2 regions of the Variovorax sp. F042 genome follow, and region 1 is predicted to be linked to the other one. Evidence: riboswitches for the same ligand, from Rfam matches in the RefSeq annotation. Region 1 holds a riboswitch; the other holds the start of a gene.
The links. A riboswitch is a leader RNA that binds a small molecule or an ion and turns the genes downstream of it on or off. The one in region 1 is predicted to bind glycine.
Positions count from the first base shown of each region.

Region 1 (7,531 bases):
GTTGCCAGCTTCTCGAGTTCTTCACTTGTAATAAACCCATTGCGCCAAGCGATCTCTTCAGGACAGGCAATCTTCAACCCCTGCCGATGCTCCAGCGTCGCAATGAACTGCCCCGCTTCCAGCAGGCTGTCGTGCGTGCCCGTGTCCAGCCATGCATAGCCGCGCTGCATGATTTGCACATTCAGCTGATCGCGATCCAGGTAGGCTTGGTTCACCGCGGTGATCTCCAGCTCCCCACGCGCGCTTGGCTTTACAGCCTTGGCGATGTCGACAACCTGGTTGTCGTAGAAGTACAGCCCCGTCACCGCATAGCTGCTCTTGGGCTTCAGCGGCTTCTCTTCGATGCTGCTCGCCTTGCCCTTGGCGTCGAAGGCCACCACGCCGTATCGCTCCGGGTCCTGAACGTGGTACGCGAACACCGTGGCCCCGGAAGTCTTCGTGTCCGCCTCGGACAGCAGGTGCACAAGGTCATGCCCGTAGAAGATGTTGTCCCCCAGCACAAGTGCACTCGGAGAGTTCCCGACGAACTTGTCCCCGATGATGAACGCCTGCGCCAGCCCGTCAGGGCTGGGCTGCACCGCGTACTGCAGGTTGATCCCCCACTGGCTCCCATCGCCCAGCAATTGCTCGAACCGCGGCGTGTCCTGCGGCGTGCTGATGATCAGGATGTCGCGCATGCCACCCAGCATGAGCGTGCTGAGCGGGTAGTAGATCATCGGCTTGTCGTACACCGGCAGCAGCTGCTTGCTGAGCGCCAGGGTCGCGGGGTGCAGGCGGGTGCCCGAGCCACCGGCCAGGATGATGCCTTTGCGTTGCGTCGTCTTGGTCATGTTCTTTTTCTCGTGAAAGTTCAAAGAATCTCGCGCAGCATGCGCGCGACGCCTTCCTGCCAGGGCGGCAGGCGCAGACCGAACGTGGTCTGCAGCTTGGTGGTGTCCAGGCGCGAGTTGTGCGGGCGCTTTGCCGGGGTCGGGAAGGCACTGGTCGGCACGGCCTCGACGGCCTCCGGGCCGGCCTTGAGTTCGACACCCACCGCCTTGGCTTGCTCGATCACGAAGCGCGCATAGCCGTACCAGCTGGTCTCGCCGCCGGCGATGGCGTGATAGAGGCCGGCCTTGGCCGGGTCCTGCAGCGTCGCCCGGATGGCATGCGCCGTCACGTCGGCCAGCAGCTCCGCACCCGTGGGCGCGCCGAATTGGTCGTCGATGACGGTCAGCTTGTCGCGCTCCTTCGCCAGTCGCAGCATCGTCTTGGCGAAGTTGCCGCCGCGCGCGGCATACACCCAGCTGGTGCGGAAGATCAGGTGACGAGCGCAGTTCTGGGCCACCAGTTGCTCGCCTTCGAGCTTGGTGCGGCCGTACACGCTGAGCGGGCCGGTCGCGTCGTCTTCCTTCCAAGGCCTGGTGCCGCTGCCGTCGAAGACATAGTCGGTCGAGTAATGCACCATCAGCGCGCCGATCTGCTGGGCCGCCTCGGCCACGATTCCCGGAGAGGTGGCGTTGAGCTTGCGCGCGAAGTCAGGTTCGCTCTCGGCCTTGTCGACGGCCGTGTGCGCCGCCGCATTGACGATCACATCGGGACGCACCTTCAATACTGTCTCGGCCAGTTGCTCCGGCCGGCTGAAGTCGGCGTTGAAATCGGTGCTGTCGAAGTCGAGCGCGACCAGTTCACCCAGGGGCGCCAGGCTGCGCTGCAGCTCCCAGCCGACCTGTCCGCCCTTGCCCAGCAGCAGCAACTTCATGCCGCAGCCTTCGTCGTGTCGTATTGCTTCTCGACCCACTCGCGATACGCGCCGCTTTGCACGTTGCGCACCCACTCGCCATTGGCCAGATACCACTCGACGGTCTTGCGGATGCCGGTGTCGAAGGTCTCGGCGGGCTTCCAGCCGAGCTCGGCCTCGAGCTTGCGCGCATCGATGGCGTAGCGACGGTCGTGGCCGGGGCGATCGGTGACGTAGGTGATCTGTTCCTTGTAGGGCTTGCCGTCGGCCCTGGGGCGCAGCTCGTCGAGCAGCGCACACACGGTGTTGACGATCTCGATGTTGGGCTTCTCGTTCCAGCCGCCCACGTTGTAGGTCTCGCCCAGCTTGCCGGCTTCGAGCACGCGGCGGATGGCGCTGCAGTGGTCCTTCACGTAGAGCCAGTCGCGCACCTGCATGCCGTCGCCGTACACGGGCAGGTTCTTGCCGGCCAGCGCGTTGACGATCATCAGCGGGATGAGCTTCTCCGGGAAGTGGAAGGGGCCGTAGTTGTTGGAGCAGTTGGTGGTCAGCACCGGCAGGCCGTAGGTGTGGTGCCAGGCACGCACGAGGTGGTCGCTGGCGGCCTTGCTGGCTGAATACGGGCTGTTGGGCTCGTACTTGTTCTCTTCGGTGAAGGCGGGGTCGGTCTTCGACAGCGAGCCGTAGACCTCGTCGGTGGACACGTGCAGGAAGCGGAAGGCCGTCTTCTGCTCGGCTGGCAGCGCGCTCCAGTGGCCGCGCACGGATTCGAGCAGGCGGAAGGTGCCCAGCACGTTGGTCTGCACGAAGTCTTCGGGGCCGTGGATGGAGCGGTCCACGTGCGATTCGGCGGCGAAGTTGACCACGGCGCGCGGCTTGTGCTCGGCCAGCAGGCGATCGACCAAAGCACTGTCGCCGATGTCGCCCTGCACGAAGATGTGTTTCGGGTTGCCCTTGAGCGACGCGAGGGTCTCGAGATTGCCTGCGTAGGTCAGCTTGTCGAGGTTCACGACCGGCTCGTCGCCGTTGGCGATCCAGTCGAGTACGAAATTGGCGCCGATGAAGCCAGCGCCGCCGGTAACCAGGATCATGAAGTCCCCTGCTGATATATGGAACGATCGCCTTGCGGCAAATCAACAGGCGATTATCCCATTCGGCCAGAGGAGAGAAATCAAAGGTTGGCGCCCGCGCAAGCCCCGCCTACAATCGCCCCACTGCAGGAGAGCGGGCCACCCCGGTGGCCCTACCGAAGGCGCAAACTCCCATAAACGCTCAGGTCGGTCCGAACAAGGGACCTGTACTGCACCAACTGAAACGCCGTCTGGAGAGCCATCACACCGCCCAACGTGGTCGTGATGCACCGAAGGAGCAAACCCTCTGCGGGCGCAGCGGGCGAATCTCTCAGGTACCGAGGACAGGGGGAGCGGCAACTTGGACTACGGTCGTCCGGTTGCTTTGCTATTTATTCAATAGCACACCACACCCGTCGTTCAAGCGCTGCAACCTCAAAGGTATTTGAAATGCGCGTGATCGTTCTTGGCGCCGGCCTGCTCGGCGTGACCTCGGCTTACTACCTCCAGCAACTCGGCCACGAAGTGACCGTGATCGACCGGCAAGCCACCCCAGCCGCTGAAACCAGCTTCGCCAACGGCGGGCAGATTTCCGTCAGCCACGCCGAGCCCTGGGCCAACCCCAGCGCGCCGCTCAAGGTGCTGCAGTGGCTGGGCAAGGAAGACGCCCCGCTGCTCTTCCGCATCCGCGCCGACATGCGCCAGTGGCTCTGGGGCCTCCAGTTCCTGCGCGAATGCACGCCGGCGCGCACCCGCCACAACATCGAGCAGATCGTGCGTCTCGGAACATACAGCCGCTCGATGTTGCAACAGTTGCGCCGCGACACCGGCCTGAACTACGACCAGCGCACGCAGGGCATCCTGCACTTCTACACGACGCAAAAAGAGTTCGACGGCGCCCTCGCGCCCGCCGAGCAGATGCGCGCCCTGGGCTGCGAGCGCCAGGTCATCTCGGCCGACGAAGCCGTGAAGATCGAGCCCGCCCTCGCCCACATCCGCCCGAAGCTGGCCGGCGCCACCTACACGGCCGAGGACGAGTCCGGCGACGCCAACCGCTTCGCGCGCGAACTGGTGGGCCTGGCCACCGCGGCGGGCGTCAAGTTCCTGATGAGCCACACCGTGACCGCGCTGCGCGAAGCCGGCGGCAGCATCGATCACGTCGAAGCCACCGACAGCGAAGGCCGCTTCCAGCGCATCCGCGGCGACGCCTTCGTGCTGGCGATGGGTTCATTGAGCCCGCTGTATGCCGCCCCGCTGGGCATTCGCCTGCCGATCTACCCGGCCAAAGGCTATTCGGTGACGCTGCCCGTCAAGGACGCGTCGAAGGCCCACCAGGTCTCGCTGACGGATGACGAATTCAAGCTCGTGTTTTCGCGCTACACCTCGGAGTCGGGCGACCGCCTGCGCATCGCCGGCACGGCCGAGCTCAACGGCTATGACCGCGACCTGAACCGCGTGCGCTGCGAAGCCATCGTGCGCCGCGTCGAAGAGCTCTTCCCCGGCGCTGGCGACACCACGCAGGCCCAGTTCTGGACCGGTCTGCGCCCCGCCACGCCGAGCAACGTGCCGCTGATCGGCAAGACCAGGCTTCCGAACCTGTTCCTCAACACGGGCCACGGCACGCTCGGCTGGACGCATGCCTGCGGCTCGGGCAAGTCGATCGCGCGGATCGTGAGCGGGCTGGCGCCGGAGGTGGATTTCGCGTTCACCGGCATGCCTGCGCCCGCGCCGCGCGCGCTGCAGCCGGCCTGATCGCGTTCAGTCGTTGGCCGTAAACACCGTCAGCACCCCGGTATAGCCATACAGGTGATGCCGGGCAATCTCGCCCGCAGCGAAGAACCCGACCAGCGGCACGTCGCCCAGCGCGTGCCGCACGATCTGCAACTCAGCGCCCGGTGCGCCGAAATGCGGCCCGCCGCGCCCCGAGCAGCTCACGTACACCGCCCCTGCGATGCGCCGTGCCGGATGCGGCGCCGCCTCGGCTTCGCCCGCCGCCACGGCGCGCGCGGTGGCGAGCGTCTGCTCTTCGGGCTCCAGTTCCTCGCGGATTTCCGCGCAGATGCGCATCAGGTCGGCCCGCGCGGCCTGCGCGTTGCGGCGGCAGAAGGTCAGCCGCATGCCGGCCTCGGCCACATCGGCAATGGCGATGCCGCGCCGCGTCGGGTCCAGCCCGATGATGTGGCGCACCAGCACGTCGGCGCCCAGGTCGCCGGTGCGGCGGATGCCGTCGCTACCGGCATCGGCCAGGCCGACCAGCGTGTTGCGCACGGCGTCGATGGCCTCCTGCGGCCGTTCGAGCGACACCTGCAGATCGGCCAGCAGCACGTCGAGCGCCGGCTCGCCGTCGAGCTTCAGCAGCAGATTGCCGTCGGCCTCGGTGATCTCGCGTTCGCGCACTGCCCCCGAGCGCAGCGGCTGGCAGCCCTGCGTGACGCGCGACACCAGCCGTACGCCTTCGCCGAACACCACGCCCGACAGGCCGCCCGAGAACACCCCACCCGCCGCCCCGTGCCCGCGGATGTTGCCGTTGCCGCCGACTGCGAATTGCAGCGCGCTGCCGCGCCCCGAAGACAGCCCGCCGAACAGATAACCCGTGTCGGTGCGCCCCGCCATCTCGGCGATCAGCTCGGCCAGGTCGGGCGTTGCCGGGTCGGCGTGCACCAGTGCCGTGTGCGCCTCGAAGCCGCTCATTTCGGAATTGCCCAGCGGCGCCACGCCCGAGAACACGCGGTACTGGTCGCTCGGCAAGGCGCAAAGCATCAGGCTCATGCCGGGTTCATCGAAGTACTCGGCGTTGTTGGCCGACACGCCGATGCCGACGGTGCCCGACCAGTCGGTCACTTCGGGCAGCTCGGCGCTCAGGTGGTCGAGGATGTCCTGCGCCTCGCTTGCATAGTGGTCGGTGATGTAGAGCAGCCCCAGCGTCGGCGACGAGGCGTAGTCGGGCAGGGCCATCTGTGCGCGCAACTGGGCCAGCACGAGGCCGGCCGCCATGCGCCATTGCGGATGGGTGGCGTGACCGGAGGGAAACAACTTCATGATGCGTGCCAACCCGTTCTCTTCAACAAATGGATGTGTATGACGTCAGCGCCGGGCGGAGGTTCGCTTGCGCGCGGCTGTCGATGTCTTCTTTTTGGCAGCCGGCGCTGCAGCCTTCTTGGCCGCAGCAGGCTTGCGGGCGGCCGTTGTTGCCGGCTTGCCCATGACCTTGCCGACCGCATCGGCCAGCGGCTGGGCCATGGCCGGCACCTTCAGCTGGGCCGCGTCCTGCAGCGCCGAGCTGGCGATCTGCTGGAACTGTTCGGTGAGCGAGCCCCACCACTGCATGGGATCGACCACGCCGGCTCCGTCGGCCGCCGCGGTCTTTGCCTTGGCCGAAGCCGGCCTGCTGCGCGACTTCGTCGGTGCTGGAGCCTCTTCTTCGGGCATCTCGTCCTCTTCCTCGACCTCTTCGGGTTCGGGCTCCGGAGCTGCCGCGGCAGGCGCCGGCGCCATCGCGGCTGCCTGCTTGGTGAACGCGCTGGCGATGTCTTCCATCCGCACGTTCATGCCGCGCAGCGTCGACAGCGTCATCTTCTGCACTTCGAGCGCCTGGATCGTGGCCTTCAGGGCATGGCCGTTCTGCTCGAGCCAGTACTGCACCGTCTTGAGCTCCTGGATGCGCTTGTCGACCTCTTCCACGCTCAGCGTGGGAGCCACCCAGCTCGCAAGGCTCGGAATCCCTGGCACCGAACCGGCGCCGGTGCCCGCCGCGGCGCCACCGGCGAGGTTCTTCAGGAAGTCGAATCCGGGGACGAACTGGCTGAAGTCGAAGGGCTTGCTGGCGGTGCTCATGCGGGTGGTCTCCTGGGTGGGTTTTCTTGTGTTGCCAGCTTACTCCAAGCCTCCGGCCTTTTGGCCCGGACCTCCCCGCCTTTTACCTGCCATCAGAGCTCGCTTCGGACCTTGCTGAAGACCTTCCAGAAGGTCGCATCCTGCGACGTGGCGAAGTTGATCCGCATCATCGTGCTCGGGGGCCGGCGCGCATGGAACAGCGAGCCCGGCGCCAGCAGGTAGCCCTGGTCGAGCATGCGCTGCGTGAGCGCGTCGGTGTCCACGCCCGTGTCGACCCAGCCGAACAGCCCCGCCGGCTCCGAGGCGAAGGTGCAGCCGTGCGACATCGCCAGCTTCACCGCCCGCCCCCGCGCCCCGTCGAGGCGGATGCGCACGCGCTCCGAATGCCGGCGCAGCTGCCCCTGGTCGATGCACCACGACAACGCCCGCTCGAACAGCGTGGGTGAGGTGAGCGTGGCCAGCAGCTTGGTTTCGAGCAGCCGCTCCTTCAGCGCCGGGGGCGCGGCCAGGAAGCCGATGCGCCAGTTGGGCGCCAGGATCTTGGCAAAGCCGCTCACGTAGATGGTGCGCTGCAGCCCGTCGAGCGCGCTGAGCCGCGTGGCGTGCTCGGGTGCGAGGTGGCTGTAGGTGTCGTCCTCGACGATGTGGAAGTCGTATTCGTTGGCCAGCTTCAGCACGCGGTGTGCGCTGCCCGGCGTGAGGCTGTAGCCGGTCGGGTTGTGCAGCACGCTCACGCTGACGAAGAGCTTGGGTTGGTGCAGCGCGCAGTATTGCGCCATCACCTCCAGGTCGGGCCCATCGGCGCGCCGCGGCACCGGCAGGATGCGCATGCCCAACGCCTCCAGCCGCGCGAACTCCAGCGCCCAGCCCGGCTCCTCGACCATCACCGGGTCGCCCGCGCGCAGCA
Region 1 is NZ_JBVASX010000015.1:85,216-92,746, reverse strand. It holds gene rfbA (glucose-1-phosphate thymidylyltransferase RfbA) at 1-830, opposite strand, end outside; gene rfbD (dTDP-4-dehydrorhamnose reductase) at 851-1,741, opposite strand; gene rfbB (dTDP-glucose 4,6-dehydratase) at 1,738-2,811, opposite strand; glycine riboswitch at 2,928-3,028, shown strand; glycine riboswitch at 3,032-3,148, shown strand; gene ACZYSP_RS30440 (D-amino acid dehydrogenase) at 3,241-4,542, shown strand; gene ACZYSP_RS30435 (FIST signal transduction protein) at 4,549-5,829, opposite strand; gene ACZYSP_RS30430 (PhaM family polyhydroxyalkanoate granule multifunctional regulatory protein) at 5,875-6,624, opposite strand; gene ACZYSP_RS30425 (aminotransferase-like domain-containing protein) at 6,717-7,531, opposite strand, start outside.

Region 2 (7,531 bases), on a different contig from region 1:
GGTGCGACGGCGCTGCCCGTTTCGGGCGATGAACGGCTCGTGCTGTGGGCCTTGCCCGCCGATGCAGCGCCCTTCGCCATCGGCACGGTGCCCGCGAGCGGCGCTGGCACGCTGACGCTGCCCGACACCTCCGAGAAACTTCTGTCGAAGGTCTCGCGACTCGTCGTGACGCGCGAGCGCAGCGCCTCGCCCGCGGCTCCCAGCGCCGACGTAGTGTTGAGCGGCGCCTGCGCCAAGCTCTGGTGAGCCTCGCTTATTCTTGCGGCTCACAGGAGACAAAACCCATGCAGATCGTCATCACCGGCGGCGCCGGTTTTCTGGGCGCGCGCCTCGCACGCACGCTGTTGAAGCAAGGCAAGCTTTCGCTGGCCGGCGCACCGGCCCAGCCCATCGAACGCATCACGCTGGTCGACCGCGCGGGCGCTCCCGCCGACCTCGCGGCCGATGCGCGCATCACCACCGTGACGGGCGACCTGAACGCACAGCTCGCCGCTGACGCAGATGCCACCGTCTGGCGCGAAGCCGATGCCATCTTCCACCTGGCCGCCGCGGTGAGCGGTGAATGCGAAGCCGACTTCGACCTCGGCATGCGCAGCAACTTCGCGGCCACGCATGCCTTGCTCGAAAAAGTACGCACGCTCGGCACGAAACCCGTGCTGGTGTTCGCCAGTTCGCTCGCAGTGTTCGGCGATTCGCCCGAGCAGCCGCTGCCGAAGGTGATCGAAGACCACACGCTGCCCACGCCGCAGACCAGCTACGGCATCCAGAAATTCATTGGTGAACAGCTGGTGGCCGATTTCACGCGCAAGGGCTTCGTGCGCGGGCGCAGCGTGCGGCTCATGACAGTGAGCGTGCGCCCGGGCAAGCCCAACGGCGCGGCCTCGGGCTTCTTCAGCGGCATGATCCGCGAGCCGCTGGCCGGGTTGCCCGCCGCCTGCCCCGTGCCCGACGCAACGCCTGTCGCCATTGCGTCACCGGCGCGCACCATCGAAGGCATCATCCGCGCCGCCGAGGCCAGCGATGCGCAGTGGGGCCCGCGCACCGCGCTCAACCTGCCCTCTCTCGCCACCACGGTCGGCGAAATGGCCGCGGCGCTGGAGCGCGTGGCCGGCAAGGCCGCCACCGCCCTGCTGGACCGCACACCCGACCCGACGATCCAGCGAATCGTGAAGACCTGGCCGGGCCACATCGATACCGTGCGCGCGAGGGCGCTGGGGCTCACGTCCGACGAAAACTTCGAGGCCGTCATTCGCGAGTACGTCCGTGAAAATCCCGACGCGGTAAAGCTCCCGGGTGTTGCATAGTCCGTTGCGCCTGACGCGCACCTGACCCCAACCCCCGGAGACATCATGAAACTCGGCCACATCGCCGCCGCCTGCCTTTCGCTTGCCCTGGGCACTTCCGCCTTCGCGCAGCAACCGACCGTTCTGAAGATCGGCTATGCGACCTCCAAGGAGTCGCACTATGGCGTGGGCTCCACGGTGTTCTGCGAAGAAATCGAGAAAGGCACCCAAGGCCGCTACAAGTGCCAGCACTTCGCCAACTCGGCACTCGGCGGCGAGCGCGAGCAGATCGAGGCCATCCAGCTCGGCACGCAGGACCTGGTCAACACCTCGACCGGTCCGGTGGGCAACTTCGTGCCCGAGGTCAAGATCGTCGACATTCCGTTCCTGTTTCGCGACTACGACCATGCGCGCAAAGTCATGGACGGCCCCATCGGCCAGGACATCCTGACCAAGTTCCCGAGCAAGGGCATCATCGCGCTGGCCTGGACGGAGAACGGCTTTCGCCACATGACGAACAGCAAGCGCGACATCGTCAAGCCCAGCGACGCAGCCGGCCTGAAGATGCGCACCATGGAAAACAAGGTGCACATGGACGGCTACCGCACCTTCGGCATCCTGCCCACGCCCATGGCTTTCCCTGAACTGTTCGGCGCGCTGCAGCAAGGCACGGTCGACGGGCAGGAGAACCCGATTCCGGTGATCCTGTCGTCGAAGTTCTCGCAGGTGCAAAAGCACCTCTCGCTCACGGGCCACGTGTACTCGCCGGCGCTGCTTCTGCTGTCGCCGAAGGTGTGGAACAAGCTGTCTGACGCCGACAAGAAGGTATTCACCGAAGCCGCGAAGAAGGCCGCCATTGCCCAGCGCAAGAAGGTCAACGACGACGAGAACAACGGCATTGCCCAGCTCGAGAAAGACGGCATGAAGGTCACGCGCACCGTCGACGGCGCCGCCTTCCGCGAGGCGCTGAAGCCCGCCTACGTGAGCTACGCCAAGGAATTCGGCGCGGACAACATCAAGAAGATCACGGACGTCAAGTAAGCCCTGAGCCGCAACGGCCGGCCCTCCGGCAACGCGCCCGGCACGCATGCGTGCGCCGGGCGCTTCGTTTTTCAGACAGAACAGAGAACAACACAAAGTGCAAGCCTTCGAGCGCTACTTTCTCGCCGCCAACCGCTGGGCGCTGATTCTTCTGCTGGCCGCCATGTCGGTCATCATCTTCACCAACGTCGTGCTGCGCTACACCACGAGCCAGTCGCTCGAATGGGCCGAGGAGGTGTCGCGCCACATGATGATCTGGCTCACCTTCCTGGGCGCCGGGCCGGTGCTGCGCTACGGCGGGCACATCGCGGTCGAGAACCTGCAGGACGCCTTGCCCCGCAGCGCGGCCGTCGCGGTGCGCATCGTCGTCGCCGGGCTGCTCTTCGCATTCTTCGGCTTCATGGTCTGGTACGGCTGGCTGTACATGGAACGCACGATGTTCCAGCTCACTGCCGTGACTCAGATTCCGTTCGCCTACATCTACAGCGCGATGCTGTTCGGCGGCATCTTGTTGATCGTGCACTGGCTGCTGGTGGTGCGCGGCTACGTGCTGCGCAGGGAGTTCGCGTCCGACGCGCACTTCGACGCCAACGCCTCGGCATCGCTGTAAGGAGAACGACCATGGATGCCAGCATTGTTCTGATCGTTTCCGCCTGCATTTTCCTGGCCATCGGCGTGCCGGTGGCCTTTGCGCTGGGCCTTTCCACCGTTACCACGCTGATCCTCGCGGAGAACTACCCGCTGATGGTGCTGCTGAAGGAAACCTTCACCGGCATCGACAGCTTTCCGCTGATGGCGGTGCCCTTCTTCATTCTTGCGGCCGAACTCATGAGCGGCGGCTCGCTCACCGAGGTGCTGCTGCGCTTCGCAGGCCAGTTCGTGGGCCACCGACGCGGCGGGCTGGGCTACACCAACGTGGTGTCGCTGACCTTCTTTTCGGGCATCTCGGGCTCGGCGCTGGCCGACGCGGCGGGGCCGGGGTCGATGCTCATCAAGATGATGGACAAGGCCGGCTACGACCGCTCGTACGCGGCGGCGCTCACGGCCTCGACCGCCATCGTCGGGCCGATCATTCCGCCCTCGATCATCATGATCATCTACGCGCTGCAGGACGAGAGCGTATCGGTCGGCACGCTGTTCGCGGCCGGCATCATGCCGGGCATCCTGATCGCGGTGGCGATGTGCGTCGTGAACTTCTACGTCTCGAAAAAGCGCAACTACAAGGGCGATGGGCAAACGCCTCCGCTGCGCGAGATCCTGGTCACGACCTGGAAGGCGATTCCTGCGATCCTGCTGCCGGTGGTGATCCTGGGCGGCATGCGCGCCGGCTGGTTCACGCCGACCGAGGCCTCGGTGGTGGCGGTGTTCTATGCGCTGGTGTGCGGCAAGTTCGTCTACCGCACGCTCGAGTGGAAGATGCTGCCCGACATCCTCTCGCGCTCTGCCCTGCTGTCGGCTTCGGTGCTGATCATCATCGGGCTGTCGGCCTCGTTCGCGTGGGTGCTGACCATCGAGGGCATTCCGCAGCAGATGGCCGAATGGCTCATCAGCATGAACCTCTCGCCGTGGATGTTCCTGATCATCGTCAACGTGTTCCTGCTGCTGTTCGGCATCTTCATCGAGCCGCTGCCGGGTGTGATGGTGCTGGCGCCGATCCTTGCGCCGGTGGCCATCAAGCTGGGTGTGGACCCGGTGCACTTCGCGATGATCGTGATCTTCAACCTCACGCTGGGCATGATCACGCCGCCGGTGGGCGGGCTGCTGTTCGTGACCTGCAACGTGTCGAAGGTGCCGATGTCGGCGCTGGTGAAGGAGCTGGTGCCGTTCCTTTGGGCCCATGGGGCGGTGCTGGTCATCCTGACCTTCGTGCCCGCGCTGAGCACGTGGCTGCCGCACGTGCTCGGGTTCAAGTAGCGGCCCGGGCTCCGGGGCCTGATCGGCCCGGTGAATCGGCGGATGTTCACTGCCAGAATCGGGCGACGGGCCAAGGGCCAACAACCGACAAGGAGGGGACTGCGCCATGAATCGATTCCTGAGCTGCCTGCTGGGCGGCGCCTTGCTGGCTCCGGCTGCCTTCGGCGCCCCGCCCGCAACGCCCGCCGCGGCACCAGCCCCCGTATCGGCAGCAGCGCCGGCCGATCCCGCCTCCAGCATCCGCGAAGTCGAAGCCGCCGTGCGCGCCTGGGCCGCGGCCTGGTCAGCCCGGGACGTGGTGCGCTACCTGGCCGCCTATGCACCCGACTTCACGCCGCCGCGAGGCCAGGACCGCAAGGCCTGGGAGGCGGACCGCCGCGCGCGCATTACCGACAAGACGACCATCAGCGTGAGCATCGACAGCCTGGTCATCAGCGTCCAGGGGCAGGCGGCCAGCGCGAGCTTTCAACAGACCTACAGCGCCGACAAGCTGCGCGAGAAGAGCCGCAAGACGCTGGAATTGCAGCGCGTGGGCAACCAGTGGCTCATACGCAAGGAAAGCGCGGGCTGAAGGCCAGCCGCGATTGCCCCTGTAAGGCAAACGGTTCATGAAGATGTCACCACTTGCAACGATGCTGCAGCCCTCGATTCCCGAAAGCTGTGGCTGCCATGTTTCCCACCAAGACCGACAAGGCGCGCGACGAACTCCAGGGCGGACAGCGCACGCTCAGCCAGCGTGAGCGCGCCCTGCTGCTGATGGCCGATGGCCGGCGCTCGCTGACCGACTTCAGTCCGCTGTTCTCCAACCGGGTTGAAGCCGAACAGGCGATCCAGGCGCTGGTGCAGCGGGGTTACCTGCAGGCCCCGCAGGCTGCTGCTGCGGCACCGGCGCCCGCACCGGTAGCAGCCCCCGCCCGGCCCGCGCCTATCGCCGCCGCCGAGCCGATCCAGGTCGCCACCACCTCGGCCGACACCTTCGACGGCAAGCGCTCGCTGGCCACCACGCGCATGTTCCTGTTCGACATCTGCGAGCGCATGTTCGTGCGGCGCGACCCGAAATTCGCGCTGCAGATGCGCGACGCCCTGCGCGAGGCCCGCGACCGCGAGGCGATGCTGACCATCGCCGCGCTGATGCTCACCGAGATCGAGAAAACCGCCGGGGTGGAGCGGGCCGAATCGCTGCGCGAGCGCATCGACAAGCTGCTGCCGCCGGCCGAAATCATCCACTGACGCCGAACCCCGGCCCCGCGCGATCCACTACACTCGCCAGGGTCAGGAGAGAGCCCCGCGTGCCGGGGCCGCCGAAGGCGCAGGGGTTTCCCGAACGCTCAGGCAAAAGGACTGACAAGGCGCCGGTGAACACCGGCGTTTCCTTGCTGGAGAGAGGCCGTTGCAGTGAAAACTGCCCATCGGCCCACCGAAGGAGCAAACCCCGATCGTGGGGCGAATCTCTCAGGTAAAGCGGACAGCAGGGGTGGCCCATGGCTTGCGTCATGGATTTCGTCTGCCCCTTTGGAGTGCCCCGTGGCTGCTTCTTCCGCCCCCGCTACCGAACTTCTCAAGACGCCGCTGTACGACCTCCACGTGGAGCTCGGTGCCCGCATGGTGCCCTTTGCCGGCTATTCGATGCCGGTGCAGTACCCCGCCGGCCTGATGGCCGAGCACAAGCACACGCGCGACGCGGCCGGCCTGTTCGACATCTCCCATATGGGCCAGCTGCGCCTCGTCGGGCCCGATGCGGCGGCGGCTTTCGAAACCCTGATGCCCGTCGACGTGGTCGACCTGCCCGCCGGCAAGCAGCGCTACGGCCTGCTGCTGAACGACGAAGGCGGCATCCTCGACGACCTGATGTTCTTCAATGAAGGCAACGGCTCGATCTTCGTGATCGTCAACGGCGCCTGCAAGGTGGCCGACATCGCCCACATCCAGCAGAAGATCGGCAGCCGCTGCCAAGTGCAGCCCCTGCCCGACCACGCCCTGCTCGCGCTGCAGGGCCCGCAGGCCGCGGCCACGCTGGCGCGGCTGTCGCCCGGCATCGAGCGCTTCGTGTTCATGACGGGCGGCGCGGTGCAGATCGGCGGCATTGCCGCCTTCGTCACCCGCAGCGGCTACACCGGCGAAGACGGATTCGAGATCTCGGTGGCCGCCAAGGACGCCGAGGCGCTGGCCCGCCTGCTGCTGGCCCAGCCCGAGGTCAAGCCCATCGGCCTGGGCGCGCGCAATTCGCTGCGGCTCGAAGCCGGGCTTTGCCTCTACGGCAACGACATCGACACCACCACCACGCCTGTCGAGGCCTCGCTCAACTGGGCGATGCAGAAGGTGCGCCGCACGGGCGGCGCGCGCGAAGGCGGCTTTCCAGGCGCGGCAAAGATCCTCGCGCAGCTTGCCGTAGCTGCCGCAGGCGCTGCCGGCCACACCGACCACGACACGCTGAAGCGCAAGCGCGTGGGCCTCGTCGCCCTCGAACGCATTCCGGTGCGCGACGGCACGGTGCTGCAATCTTTCGAAGGCCATGACATCGGCATCGTCACCAGCGGCCTGCTCGGCCCGACGGCCGACCGCTGCATCGCCATGGGCTACGTGGCCACCGCCTTCGCCGAGCCGGGCACGCGCGTGCAGGCCATCGTGCGCGGCAAGCCGGTGCCGATGGAAGTCTCGACGATGCCTTTCGTGCCCACCCGCTACTACCGCGGCTGAGCCTGGTCGACAGGCTAGGCTCTGCACCCCGATTCATTTTTTCCACGAGGAGTTTTTCCATGAGCATCAAGTACACCAAGGACCACGAATGGGTGTCGGCCGAAGGCGACGCAGCCACCGTCGGCATCACCGTGCATGCGCAGGACGCGCTGGGCGACGTGGTGTTCGTCGACCTGCCCGAAGTCGGCAAGACCTTTGCGCAAGGCGAAGTTGCCGGCGTCGTCGAATCGGTCAAGGCCGCGGCCGACGTGTTCATGCCCGTGTCGGGCGAGATCACCGAAGTGAACGAAGCGCTGCGCGCCGATCCGTCGCTGGCCAACAGCGACCCGCTGGCCGCCGGCTGGTTCTTCAAGGTCAAGCTGAGCGAGCCCGCGCAGCTCGACGCCCTGCTGGACGCGGCCTCCTACGACAAGTTCGCCGCCGAATCCTGATCCGCTGAGTTCCTCAGCCACCTTCCTTCTTCTCCCCGAGCCCTCACCGCCATGCCGACGCCCGCCCTTCCCTCTTTGCAAGAACTAGAGAACGCCGAAGAATTCCTCGCCCGCCACATCGGCATCGATGCGGCGGACGAGGCGCGCATGCTGCCGGTGATCGGC
Region 2 is NZ_JBVASX010000001.1:1,177,922-1,185,452, forward strand. It holds gene ACZYSP_RS05675 (anti-sigma factor) at 1-246, shown strand, start outside; gene denD (D-erythronate dehydrogenase) at 285-1,304, shown strand; gene ACZYSP_RS05685 (TRAP transporter substrate-binding protein) at 1,350-2,324, shown strand; gene ACZYSP_RS05690 (TRAP transporter small permease) at 2,422-2,934, shown strand; gene ACZYSP_RS05695 (TRAP transporter large permease) at 2,946-4,238, shown strand; gene ACZYSP_RS05700 (L,D-transpeptidase Cds6 family protein) at 4,345-4,809, shown strand; gene ACZYSP_RS05705 (hypothetical protein) at 4,908-5,468, shown strand; glycine riboswitch at 5,502-5,592, shown strand; glycine riboswitch at 5,605-5,717, shown strand; gene gcvT (glycine cleavage system aminomethyltransferase GcvT) at 5,763-6,935, shown strand; gene gcvH (glycine cleavage system protein GcvH) at 6,995-7,366, shown strand; gene gcvP (aminomethyl-transferring glycine dehydrogenase) at 7,418-7,531, shown strand, end outside.
Region 2: another riboswitch for glycine. It lies ahead of gcvT (glycine cleavage system aminomethyltransferase GcvT); the one in region 1 lies ahead of ACZYSP_RS30440 (D-amino acid dehydrogenase).